2 regions of the Paenibacillus sp. J31R122 genome follow, and region 2 is predicted to be linked to the other one. Evidence: a T-box and tRNA genes for the amino acid it is inferred to sense, from the RefSeq annotation. Region 2 holds a T-box; the other holds one or more tRNA genes.
The links. The T-box of region 2 lies ahead of AC0YN7_RS03865 (arginine--tRNA ligase). A T-box ahead of a tRNA ligase gene usually reads a tRNA of that ligase, here a tRNA-Arg.
Positions count from the first base shown of each region.

Region 1: it has a tRNA-Arg gene. The T-box ahead of AC0YN7_RS03865 (arginine--tRNA ligase) is inferred to sense a tRNA for this amino acid. The anticodon was not compared.

Region 1 covers NZ_JBWDNM010000019.1:95,562-101,904, reverse strand. Annotated here, with positions in the region: tRNA gene AC0YN7_RS25805 (tRNA-Gly) at 1,977-2,051, shown strand; tRNA gene AC0YN7_RS25800 (tRNA-Arg) at 2,058-2,134, shown strand; tRNA gene AC0YN7_RS25795 (tRNA-Pro) at 2,171-2,247, shown strand; tRNA gene AC0YN7_RS25790 (tRNA-Gly) at 2,260-2,333, shown strand; gene ppc (phosphoenolpyruvate carboxylase) at 2,716-5,520, shown strand; gene AC0YN7_RS25780 (S1C family serine protease) at 5,758-6,343, shown strand, end outside.
Region 2 covers NZ_JBWDNM010000002.1:160,447-166,789, forward strand. Annotated here, with positions in the region: gene AC0YN7_RS03830 (efflux RND transporter permease subunit) at 1-101, shown strand, start outside; gene AC0YN7_RS03835 (hypothetical protein) at 280-660, shown strand; gene AC0YN7_RS03840 (hypothetical protein) at 1,005-1,301, shown strand; gene AC0YN7_RS03845 (hypothetical protein) at 1,655-1,783, shown strand; gene AC0YN7_RS03850 (DUF3889 domain-containing protein) at 1,923-2,261, shown strand; gene AC0YN7_RS03855 (YbjQ family protein) at 2,344-2,655, shown strand; gene AC0YN7_RS03860 (rhodanese-like domain-containing protein) at 2,941-3,252, shown strand; T-box leader at 3,348-3,575, shown strand; gene AC0YN7_RS03865 (arginine--tRNA ligase) at 3,623-5,491, shown strand; gene AC0YN7_RS03870 (heavy metal translocating P-type ATPase) at 5,593-6,343, shown strand, end outside.

The sequences.
Region 1 (6,343 bases), on a different contig from region 2:
TTATGTATCCCAAAGAAATCGTATCCCCGTAAATCCTGTTATGTATCCCAAAGAAACCGTATCCCCGTAAATCCGCATATGAATCAGTCCTCATAGATTATATTGAAGAGAAGCAGCTATGTAAGCAACTGTTTACTTCTATGCAAAACAACGAAAGAAGCAGCTCTGCACATAGCAGTCAACTTATATGCAACCGACGAATGAAACAGCTCTACATGTATCAGTCTACCTATATGCAAACCACGAAAGAAGCAGCTCTGCACGTAGCAGTCTACCTATATGCAACCGACGAATGAAACAGCTCTACATGCAACAGTCTACTTACAATGCAGCAAAAGAAAGAATATTCTCCGCACTTTTTTACCTCCAGGAGAAGTTAAGATAAAGTAACTGACAAACAATGAGGCAACCTCACAAATGTGTGATGTAAACCTCATTAAAAACGCTGCACAGCATACGCTTCTTACTAAGAGTGAATTAAATCTCACTCGGCATGAGGTTTACTTCATGGGGAGTGAGGTTTACCTCATTAATCATTAACTTCGGTAAAAAGCTCAGTCTTGATAATGAGTGAGACCTCACAATTAGTGAGAATACCCTCACAATAGGGAGTAGATTTACCGTTCTTAAGTAACTTAAACTATAGCAGTAACTCCAACGATAGTTGGGGTACCTATAATAGCATTGAAACATACATTAAACATGCTAATCCACAAATTAGCGAGTATAGCAGTAAAGTTAGCAAGGTTACCCACAAAAAAGCGAGTGAAGCTGTAAAATTGCTACGGATACTCGCAACCAAGTGTGGTGTTTCTATATAGTTAGTAACATATCCTACACAATTGTGAGTAAAACTTGCAGATAATTAGAATACTCCCCCTATGTGAATAAGGTTTTCTAAAAAATATCGAAGGAAGCAGTAAAGTTAGCAAGGTTACCCACAATTCAATGAGTGAAGCTGCAAAATTGCTAAGGATACTCACATATAAGAATGGTTTTTCTTTAAAGTTAATAACAAACCCTACACAATTGTGAGTAAAGCTTGCTGTTAATTAAATTACTCCTCCTATGTGAGGGAGATTTCCTAAAAAATAGCTTGTGTAGATGTACACCTAACAGGGTTACCTACAAATTTGTGATTGAAGCTTAAAAGATGTGATGGATACCCACAAAAAAGTGGGCAAAGAATTAGAATAAGAAGAGTTACCCACATATTAACGAACATATCAGTACTGTTAATAAGATTTCTTACATATAAGAGTGAGCATCTTGGTAGTAGTTCATTACAAACCTAACTGCACTTATCTTGGTAGTATGCTGCATTCCCACAAATAAGTGTGCGTATCTTGGTAATAAGTCACATTCCCACAATAAGTGTGTGTATCTTGGTAATAAGTCGCATTCCCACAAATAAGTGTGTGTATCTTGGTAATAAGTCGCATTCCCACAAATAAGTGTGTGTATCTTGGTAATAAGTCACATTCCCACAATAAGTGTGTGTATCTTGGTAATAAGTCGCATTCCCACAAATAAGTGTGTTTATCCTAATAATAAATCGCATACCATAAATAAGTGAGTGTATCTGGACAGTAAGTAACATTCCGCAAATAAGTGTGCGTAACCTAATAGCAAGCAAAATTCCCTACACAAAAGTGAGTAAAGCTTAAAAGCAGTAAGTCTGATCACATACTTTTGCGAATTAACTCATACAATCTCATGCAATTAATAAGATTACTCACACATAGGGTTGAAGTCTGCCCATCAGTGAAAACCCTCATAACCACGGCGTTTACAGCCTTTGAAACATGCTCATTTAAGTATGCAAATTAAGAGAAAAGCATCGGCGGAAAAATAACTTAAACTTTTTTTGAAAAAGTAGTTGCATTTTGTTTCTGGGGGTGATATATTATTACTTGTCGCTGCAACAACAAACGACACAAACGAAATAAACGAAGTAAGCAACTGAAGTAATTCGTGCGGAAGTGGCTCAGCGGTAGAGCATCGCCTTGCCAAGGCGAGGGTCGCGGGTTCGATTCCCGTCTTCCGCTCCATAAGTTGCGCCCTTAGCTCAGCTGGATAGAGCGTTTGACTACGAATCAAAAGGTCAGGAGTTCGAATCTCTTAGGGCGCGCCATATTCGATTTACCAAGAAATGATTTGTTAAATATCTCGGGACGTAGCTCAGCTTGGTAGAGCACCTGGTTTGGGACCAGGGGGTCGCATGTTCAAATCGTGTCGTCCCGACCATCATTTTCTTCTGCGGGTGTAGTTCAATGGTAGAACTTTAGCCTTCCAAGCTAATAGCGTGGGTTCGATTCCCATCACCCGCTCCAACTAATGAAGCGTAAGCTCTTGAGAAATCAAGAGCTTTTTTGTTGTTTAAGCATAAGAATTTTTGTTTATTAATATCAATCAAGAATTTGTTTATTAATATCAATCAAGAATTCATTTATAAGTACCAATCAACATTTCGTTATAATCATCAAACAAAAATCTTCTCTTGAGTTTTACTCAAAAATGTTTGTTTAAATATGCTCTATAAAGAAAGTTATTCAATTCAGACAAGCATTGGTTGTTTTTGCAAGGATCAGTATCGGGGCTTCAACCCTGTAGCATTTTGTAGTATGATGGTTGAAGTGAAAAAAAACGAAATTAACGTACGTGTATGCTTATGGTATCAAGTTTTGCATGTGCAAAATTTTTAGGAGGAACAGTATGTCGGATCAATCTGCAACGACTTTGACAGCAAATCGGCCGCAAGCAAACAATTTGCTGCGCCGGGATGTCCGCTTTCTAGGCAATATACTCGGTGAAGTTCTTGTTCATCAAGGAGGGCGTGAACTACTTGATGTCGTTGAGCAAATTCGCGAACAAAGTAAAGCTCTACGCGCTGAATTCGTGCCGGAGCTTTTTGAACATTTTAAATCAAACATAGCTTCCTTAGATCCGGAAAAACGTCATCAAGTAATACGGGCATTCGCAATTTATTTCCAGCTCGTTAATATTGCTGAGCAAAATCACCGGATTAGACGTAAGCGGGACTATGAGGTTTCAGCCGGTGAAGCCGTTCAACGCGGTTCGATTGAGAGTGCGATTCAGGATTTGAAGGAACGTAACATCTCTATTGAAGATGTTCAAGACATTATGAGCAACATTTCGCTCGAGCTAGTTATGACTGCGCATCCTACGGAAGCAACGCGCCGCGCGGTGCTTGATATTCATAAACGTATTGCTGTCGATGTAATGGAGCTAGACAATCCGACACTGACATATCGCGAACGCGAGAAGCTGCGTGAAAAGCTTATGAATGAAGTTCTCATTTTGTGGCAAACCGATGAGCTTCGCGACCGCAAACCAACCGTTATTGATGAAGTTCGTAACGGCTTATACTATTTTGATGAAACGTTGTTTGAGGTGCTACCAAGTGTCTATGAAGAGCTTGAACGTTGCCTAGGCAAATATTATCAGGATGAAAATTGGCATGTGCCTGATTACTTGCGCTTCGGCTCTTGGATTGGCGGCGATCGTGACGGTAATCCGTCCGTAACCTCCAAGGTAACCTGGGAGACGCTAACGATGCATCGTCAGCTGGCTATCCAGAAATACGAAGAGAAGCTTAATGAGTTGATGGATTTACTAAGCTTCAGCACAAATCTGGTAACGGTAACGGATGAGCTGGTGGAATCCATTCGTCTGGACCGCGAGCATGTCGAGCTGAAATGCGTTGAGCTTTGGAGAAATACGAAGGAGCCTTATCGTATTAAACTAGGCTTCATGCTTGAGAAGCTGGCTAATACACGTGGAGATTCGACGAAAGGCTCACAGATGCGTTATAACCATCCGAATGAGCTGCGCGAAGATCTGCTAATTATTGATCGCAGCCTGCGTCATCACTATGCGGACTATGTGGCCGATACGATTGTGGCTAAGCTTGTACGTCAGGTTGAGCTGTTCGGCTTCCATCTCATGACATTGGATGTGCGTCAGCACAGTCAAGAGCATGAGAACGCAATGACTGAAATATTGGCGAAAATGAACATAGTCGATGACTATGCTTCTCTTCCTGAAGAAGAGAAAACAGATCTTCTTCACCGTTTATTAAACGATCCACGTCCACTTACTTCGAGCCATTTGGATTACACCGAATCAACTCGCGAATGTTTGGACGTGTACCATATCATTTATCGCGCTCAACAAGAGTTTGGCGTGAACTGTATTTCCAGCTACCTAATCAGTATGGCTGAGGCTGCAAGCGATATGCTTGAGGTTATGGTATTTGCTAAGGAAGTTGGCTTATTCCGTAAGGAATCTGACGGTACTGTGACCTGCACGCTTCAATCCGTACCTTTGTTTGAGACGATTGACGATCTTCATGCTGCGCCTGAAATTATGAAACAGCTGTTTGAGATGCCAATCTACCGTCAAGCGGTTGAAGCAAGAGGTAATCTGCATGAAATTATGCTGGGCTACTCGGACAGCAACAAGGACGGCGGAGCGGTTACAGCGAACTGGGAGCTGCGTGTAGCGCTGAATGAAATTACAGCTACGGGCAACGATTATGATGTGAAATTGAAATTCTTCCATGGTCGTGGCGGGGCACTAGGCCGCGGCGGAATGCCTCTTAACCGCAGTATTTTGGCGCAGCCGCCGCATACAGTCGGCGGAGGTATTAAGATTACAGAGCAAGGCGAGGTTCTTTCCTCCCGCTACTCAATGCAGGGCATCGCATACCGCAGCTTGGAGCAAGCGACATGGGCGCTTATTACTGCGGCTCGTCTGGCAAAATATCCAGAACAAGAGCTGGCTGCTGAAGCGGAATGGGATGAAATTGCTCGTTCAATCTCAGATACGGCACTCACGAAGTATCAGGACCTTATTTTCCGCGATCCAGATTTCTTGACTTACTTCAAGGAATCTACGCCGCTGCCTGAGGTTGGAGAGCTTAACATTGGCTCCCGTCCTTCGAAACGTAAAAACAGCGATCGCTTTGAAGATTTACGCGCGATTCCTTGGGTATTCGCTTGGACGCAAAGCCGTTACCTGCTGCCGGCTTGGTATGCTGCGGGAACTGCGTTCCAGCAATATATAGGTGATGACGAATCGAAGCTTAATACACTCAAGACGATGTATGAGCAATTCCCGTTCTTCCTCTCGTTGATTGACAATCTGCAAATGGCTCTAGCAAAAGCCGATTTGGTTATTGCCAAAGAATATGCGGACATGATTAAGGACAAAACGATTCGCGATCGTATATTCGACCAAATCGAGCAGGAGTATAAGCTGACTTCTGAACTTATTCTTAGCATTACGGGTCAAACTGAAATTTTAGACAATGTACCTGTTATTCAGGAATCGATTCGCTTGCGTAATCCGTACGTCGACCCGCTTAGCTACATGCAAGTGCAGCTGCTAACAGAGCTTCGCGCTTTGCGTGCAAACGACGAGGATGATCAGGACCTTCTGCGTGAAGTGCTTCTTACCATCAACGGAATTGCTGCAGGCCTTCGGAATACGGGCTAACCAATAATCGCAGCTGTTACAGTTATATAGCAATTAATCTAGGCCAGTCTTGGTGATTTCACCGAGGCTGGCTTTTTGTGTTTTTACAAACGTGGTTGAAGTAAGGTTATAAGTCATTTTTATTCTGCTGCTCATTTTTCTTATGTTCAATTTAAATCCTCTTAAGTTTAGATTAAGGTACATCCGTCATGATAGGTACATAGGAAACAGACACCATCATTTGAAAGGATGATTACAATGAAAGAAGATAACAACCGCCCGGAACAGTTCAAGAGCCCATTTACTTCTACTACTCATTCAAATAATGAAACACCATTTTCCACGTACACTTATGCGTCTCAAAAACCGACAAGTGAGCTTAAGTCATCCTATGAAAAGGAACTCGGCATGCAGATGAATATGATGCAGCCTTCAATGGGAGGAGGAGTCAGGTCAAAGCGCAGCAGGAACTCAGCTAAGACAATGATCGCTTCCTTTCTAATAGGTGCTGTCGTCATTGGAGGGTTCTCCTATATGGCGGATAAAAACAACATGTTCAGCGGTGGAAATCAAACTCCGCAGAGCACGGGTGGTACTGTAGGTGACACTTCCGCACAGCAAGATGCGGCGGTCAAAACAGCTTCGCTAAATACAAGCAGCGATATTGCATCCATATATGAAGAGGCAAGTCCTGCAGTTGTGAAAATAGAAACCTATACACAGCCTAATAGGTCGCAATCGATGTTCGACGATCCGGCATTCCGCCAATTTTTTGGCGGCGGGGGCTCAAGATTGGAAGAGCAACAGCAGCAGCAGCAAACAGAAGAGCAAGATACAGGAGCGC
Region 2 (6,343 bases):
GCGGCTTGACGAGCTCGACCTTGCTTACGCTGATTATCGTACCGGTTGTCTACGAATTCCTAAATCGTAAGAAGAAAAATAAAGTGAATATTGCAAAATAATTGATGCTGTAGAGATACGGTAAAGTAGAAGCTGTCCCAACGGTCATTGGCCGAAGGGGCAGCTTTTTTGTGTTTACCAGTATCTTCTAACTTTGTTATACTTATCGAATGTTAAGGACGATGACGCATACACATAAAAGTATTATTTGATGAAAATAAGACAAAAGGGGTATGAAAAATGACAATTGTCGGTGCAGTGATTGGATTAGTTTTAGTCATTATTTTAAGCCTAATATTAGGCCCGTTTGGTATACCTGTTGTATTGGCAATCATGTTTGGCATGATTTTTAGTAACTACCAGAGCAATAAGCAAATTGCGAAAGACATAAATTTGATTAAAGAAAAGCTTGGTGTTGAAGAAAAGGAAGATCATATAAGTACGGATGAAGAAATCGAAGAAGAGCTTGAGCATTATATCGAGAATGAGAACGAGAACGCTGGCAATAACGAGCAAGAGGATGAATCAGCAGAATATAAATTACTGAATAAACAAATTGAAGATGAGCTTGAGGAATTTATCGAAAATGAAAGTGATGATCCTAAAAAAGATGGGAAGTGAGTGGTCAACCCGATGAACTCCGGGTTAAGGAATCATATTTAAGAAGCAAACACTACTATAAGTAAAAATAATTTAATTTCTAAAGAACTCAGAAATTTATTTATTGAAATTTCTTTTGAAATGAATAGTGTAGTTGTGTACTCCTTTATTTGTAATCTAATCGCTGGGAATGAATCTGCTCATCTTTATAGTATTGCTGCAGATATATTGGCAATTCCTTTATGTTTCATTGAGGGGGCCTATACTAATTGTTTGTACCATAGTAAAAGAGCAATATGTGATACCAGTTTTTTTGTAAAATCGTTTAAATGAAAAAAATTAATGGAGAAAAAGGAGTTTAGACATTGATTAACAATAATTTTTATGACGAAGCACTGGAAATCTTACTGATATACGGAAATACTTTCGAAAAAATCGCGATGTTTTCAGAAAAGGAGAAAAAATTACTTCAAATATTCGACGATAAAAATTTTGAGACTGAGCAGGAAAGGGAGATTCAACAGTTATTAATAAAAATTAGACAACGCTATTTACAGTATTATTCAAAGATAAGAATGACAAGTAAAACACATGAACAAATGTTTGAGGAAATACTGATCATAAAACATAAGATGGATAGTTTCAGAAGAGAGCAAGTATAACTAAGATTTTGCGAGTAAGGAGTGGAAACTTAGAATCCTAATAAGCTGATGATGTCGAGCATTTATATTTTCAAAAAGAATTACCATTGAATGCTATTGCTCCAACGGTGCAGCAATAAAAAGTCAAAGACTGATTAGGACTTTCTGCAGTAAATTGACGTTTAAGCAGGTTAGGAGCCACTCTGCTGTCGGACACCCAATGACGTACCCGGCCTTTATCCTGTGTCTTATATTTCTCAGCTATCTGACGATATGTCTATTTATCCTCCTCATGTAATCGGATAGCCTCTTACTTCCCTCATTTGAGAGTACGTTACTTTGTCTATTCAATCGAGCCAAATGGGGAAGAAGTGTTGAAAGAAGTGAAAGAAAAAGGAATAAAAATGCAGTTAGAAATTATGGAAGTGTTGTCACTTGAAGAACAGAATCAGCTGCTTACGATCTACAAAAAAATTAACAAAACATTCTCTACAGAGTCGTGAAAGCTGACAAATAATGCAATGAAAGTTCGTTTGTCGATGAACTTTATCAACGAGATACAAATTCCATCGTAAACGCATAGTAAGGACCTTATTGGGTGACCCTATTTGCTATATCAAGAAGGTAGGTAGGAGTGATTACATGTTAGGTCATATGCTTATAAAAGCTGCATTCGCCATTTTATGCTTCTCCAACTCGGGAGTTATTGCTGATGAAGCTGTAGCACTGTACGCTGAACCCAACTATGCGAAGTGGGGAAAAGTTGCGATGGAGGAAACAATAAAATCATATCACGATGCTTCCATTGTCGACTATAAATATGAAGGCAGACAGAAGCTAGGGGACGGGCAAGCGGAGGAACGGTTTATGTTAAGACTGCGTCAGGATTCGCAAGAATTTGGCGTGCGTGTTAGTATACGAATTAAAGACGCTTCAGATACGCTTATTAACGTAAAGCTTAATGAATTGGATAGAAAATAATTGAAACATCCTAGTTATTGTCTCGTATATAGAAGCAAAACAAAATCACATGCTTCTTAATTGGGGCGAGAGGGGTTAAATTATGCTTATTACTACAACACCAACAATTGAAGGTCGTCCTATTCAGGATTATATTGGAGTCGTTACCGGTGAAGCGATCATGGGCGCAAACGTCGTTCGAGACTTTTTTGCATCCATTACAGATATCGTTGGCGGACGTTCTGGCGCATACGAAAGTAAGCTGAAGGAAGCGCGTGACGTTGCGATTGACGAGATGAAAAATCAAGCTTCAAAACTTGGAGCAAATGCGATTGTCGCGATTGATATCGATTACGAGGTTGTTCGTGAAGGTATGTTGATGGTTGCTGTGAGTGGCACGGCCGTTCGTTTCTAAAGTATACTTCTTACAAGCGTAAACGACTGATGCTGTCCTCAGGCGAATTAAGCTCGTTTCGCGGTGAAATATAGGCGGAGTATAAGTGTGAAACTTTTACTTTCCTATATTTTAAAAAAAGTGAGTAAGCTTCGTTCATCATGCGTTAGATTGCATGCGAAAGAGGTTAGCTCATTTTTTTTGTTGATTACAAGTTAAATGGACGATATGGACAATGCTTTGGCAACGCGATACAATGCATTCAAACAACAAAATTAACGAGCAAAGCTTGAAGGGATGGATAGCATGTATCCAGAAATAACAACAGATGAGTTGGAAAACCAGCTAAAAGAAGGTAAATCACTTAATCTAGTAGATGTTCGTGAAGAAGATGAATGGCAAGCCAGTCATATCAATGAGGCTCGTAACATTCCATTATCGGAATTGCAGGAACGTGTTGATGAGCTTCAACAGGGTGATCAAGAAATAGTCATCATTTGTCGCAGCGGCGGTCGCAGCACAAAAGCATGTAATTTCTTACATTCTCAAGGATATAAAGTAATTAATGTAGCTGGCGGTATGCTTGCATGGTCAGGAGAGGTAGCGTACGGCGAATAGCTCAACCGAATATTGGTTATTTTTCGGACTAATCTTGACACCAAAAGCTAATTCCTGTATAAATACTTTAAAGTAAATATCAGAATATTCATACAACAACATTAAAGAATGGAACAGTAGTTCATGACGGATAGTTACAGCGAGCCGGGTCAGTGTAAGCCGGTACGGATGTCAAGGATGAAGCGGGTCCAGGAAATGGTTTGTCGAAGTGTTCGAAGTAGACAAATCCGGTCAATGACCGTTACGAAAACGAGGGGTTAGGCCAATTATTGGCTCAACACTTAGAGTGGTACCACGGGATCTTCACGGCTCTCGTCTCTTATTTAGAGACGAGGGCCTTTTTTATTTCATCCAATTGGAGGGAATTTCTATGATCAACGAACAAATTACGACAGCAATTGAAGAGATTACACAAAACTTACTGCAAGAGGTGGGGGCTCTGCAACCTGACAGTTTAAAGGTTACTGTCGAACATCCGGCCAATTCTGAGCATGGCGATTACAGCAGTAGTATCGCTATGCAGCTAACAAAAATTTTAAAGAGACCTCCTATTGTAATAGCTAATGCTTTCAAGGATAAATTACTGACTCACCCGCAAATTGTCGCATTATTTTACAAAATAGAAGTGGCTCCGCCAGGGTTCATTAACCTTTATCTCGATTGGCAAAAGTGGGCAGTGTATTCGGAACAAGCGGTATATGCTTCTCAACAAGCCAAACAAAAGGTGCTCATCGAGCATACGTCTATTAACCCAAACAAATCCGCGCATATTGGCCATTTACGTAATTCCTGCATCGGAGATACACTGGCTAGGATGCTGAGAAAGAGCGGTCACCAGGTTGAGGTTCACAATTATATTGACGACCTTGGCAATCAACTAGCCGATACGGTAGTCGGAATCCTTCACACCTCAACAGAACAAGCCTACTCAAGGTTCGGAGATTTCTGCTGGGAGACATATTCGAAAATCAACAAAGCTTATAAGGAGCAGCCAGAGCTGCTTGTTGAACGCACAAACGTGCTTTCTGAGTTAGAAGAGGGGCGCTCAAATATTTCGTGGATGGGACTGCTTATTGCGGAAAAGATCGTAAGTGAGCATGTCGAGGAAATGAAGCAATTCGGCATCACCTATGATGTGCTGGTATGGGAGAGCAGCATCGTTCGTGAAGGATTTTGGTCGCGTGCCTTCGAGCTGCTGCAGACGACAGCGATATTCCGTCAAGAGCTGGAAGGCAAGCTAGAAGGCTGCTGGGTACTTAAGCAATCTGAGGATGAGGCTGATACTTCAGAGCAAACGGAGTTTCATGCGGATAAAGTATTGGTGCGCTCGAATGGCATTTTAACGTATACGGCTAAGGATATTGCCTATCATCTATGGAAATTTGGCCTCTTGGACAAAGATTTTCGTTACAAAAAGTTTGCGGATCGTCTTTGGACAACACATACGGACGGCGTAAAGAAACCAATTGGTCGTGCAGACATGGTCATAAACGTCATCGATCAAAGACAGGAATATCCGCAAGCGATGGTGAAGCAAGCACTGCTCGCATTGGGTTTTGAGAAGCAAGCGGCTCAGCTTAGACATGTTAGCTATGGCGTCGTCTCTCTCAGCCCCAATACGGCGAAAGGCTTAAACATTGATACGTCTGATGGGAAGCACGCTTACGCGATGTCGGGCAGACAAGGAATCGGCATTAAAATTGCTGAATTTTTAGAGAAAATGGCACTTATTATCGATACGAAGCGTTCTCGTAAAGCAGGAATATCGAGCCGTGCAATAGCAGCCGCTTCAATTAGGTACTATTTATTGCGTTTCCATTTGAATACAGAGGTTGTATTTGATCTTGAGCAAGCAACGGAGGTGTCAGGAAATACTGGGGTATATTTGCTGTATTCCTACGCGCGTTCACACAGCATTTTGGAGAAGGCGAAGGTAGCGCCTTTATCTGTTCTTGATCTTAAGTTCAATGAGCTTGAAGCTCAGGAGCAGAGCTTGCTTAGACAGCTGGCTTATTGGCCAGAGACATTGCAAGCAGCGGTCAAGGAGCTGGCGCCGAATCAGCTTTGTACGTATGTGCATGAGCTTTCGACCTCTTTTAACTACTTCTATGCTACCTGTCCCATTCTTAAAGCGGTTGGTACGAAGAGAAGCTTGCGTTTGTGGATCACGGAGCGCTATAAGCAAACGATGCATGAAGCGCTAGAGCTGCTAGGTTTGCCGACACCAAAAAAAATGTAACACATGTTCCATTCATGCAATTCACTTGCCTGTCATATAGTTTAACTCAGAGGTACAGGCATAGATAAGTGGAGAGTAAGAGTGGAAGGCGGTTGCGATAGATGGAGCAGGCTGGGCACATTAATCAAGATGGAACGATGAATAAGAACGTAACGATAGATTTTGCCGTGCAGGGAATGAGTTGTTCTGCTTGTGCGGCGCGAATAGAGAAGGCTGTTGGCAAAATGGAGGGTGTACAATCGGCGGCGGTCAGCTTCCCGCTTCGTACAGCCTGGGTCCAGTTAACCCCTACTCAAGTGGGGCTGCAGCAAATTGCAGAGCGAGTCAAACAGCTTGGCTTCGAAGCGCTGATTAATGAGTCTCCGCGTCAGGGGCTGCGCAAGGAGCATAATACGCTTGGTCTAAGACTTATCGTAGCTGTAGTTTTTACGATACCTTTGCTAGCGTCTATGACGCAGCATCTGCCGATGCTGGAGCCCTTTATCAGCATATTGCCGAAATGGCTGTTTCTGCCATGGCTCCAATTAGCTTTGGCGACCATTATTCAGTTTGTCATTGGGATGCCCTTTTACTTTGGCGCTTATCACGCGCTGCGACAGCGAAGTGCTAATATGGATGTTCTCGTCGTAATTGGGACAACAGCGGCCTATTTATACAGTCATTTTGTTGTATTTCAACAAGGCTTGTTCACTCCTATGGATGCTGCTTTGCACGCTCCTCCTTTATATTTTGAGACATCGGCTGTTGTTATTACGGCGGTCCTGCTCGGAAAATATATAGAAACTGCAGCATCACTGCGTGCGCAGCAAGGCTCGGATGGCTATGGCAAGCTGTTAAGTCAAACAGCTACAG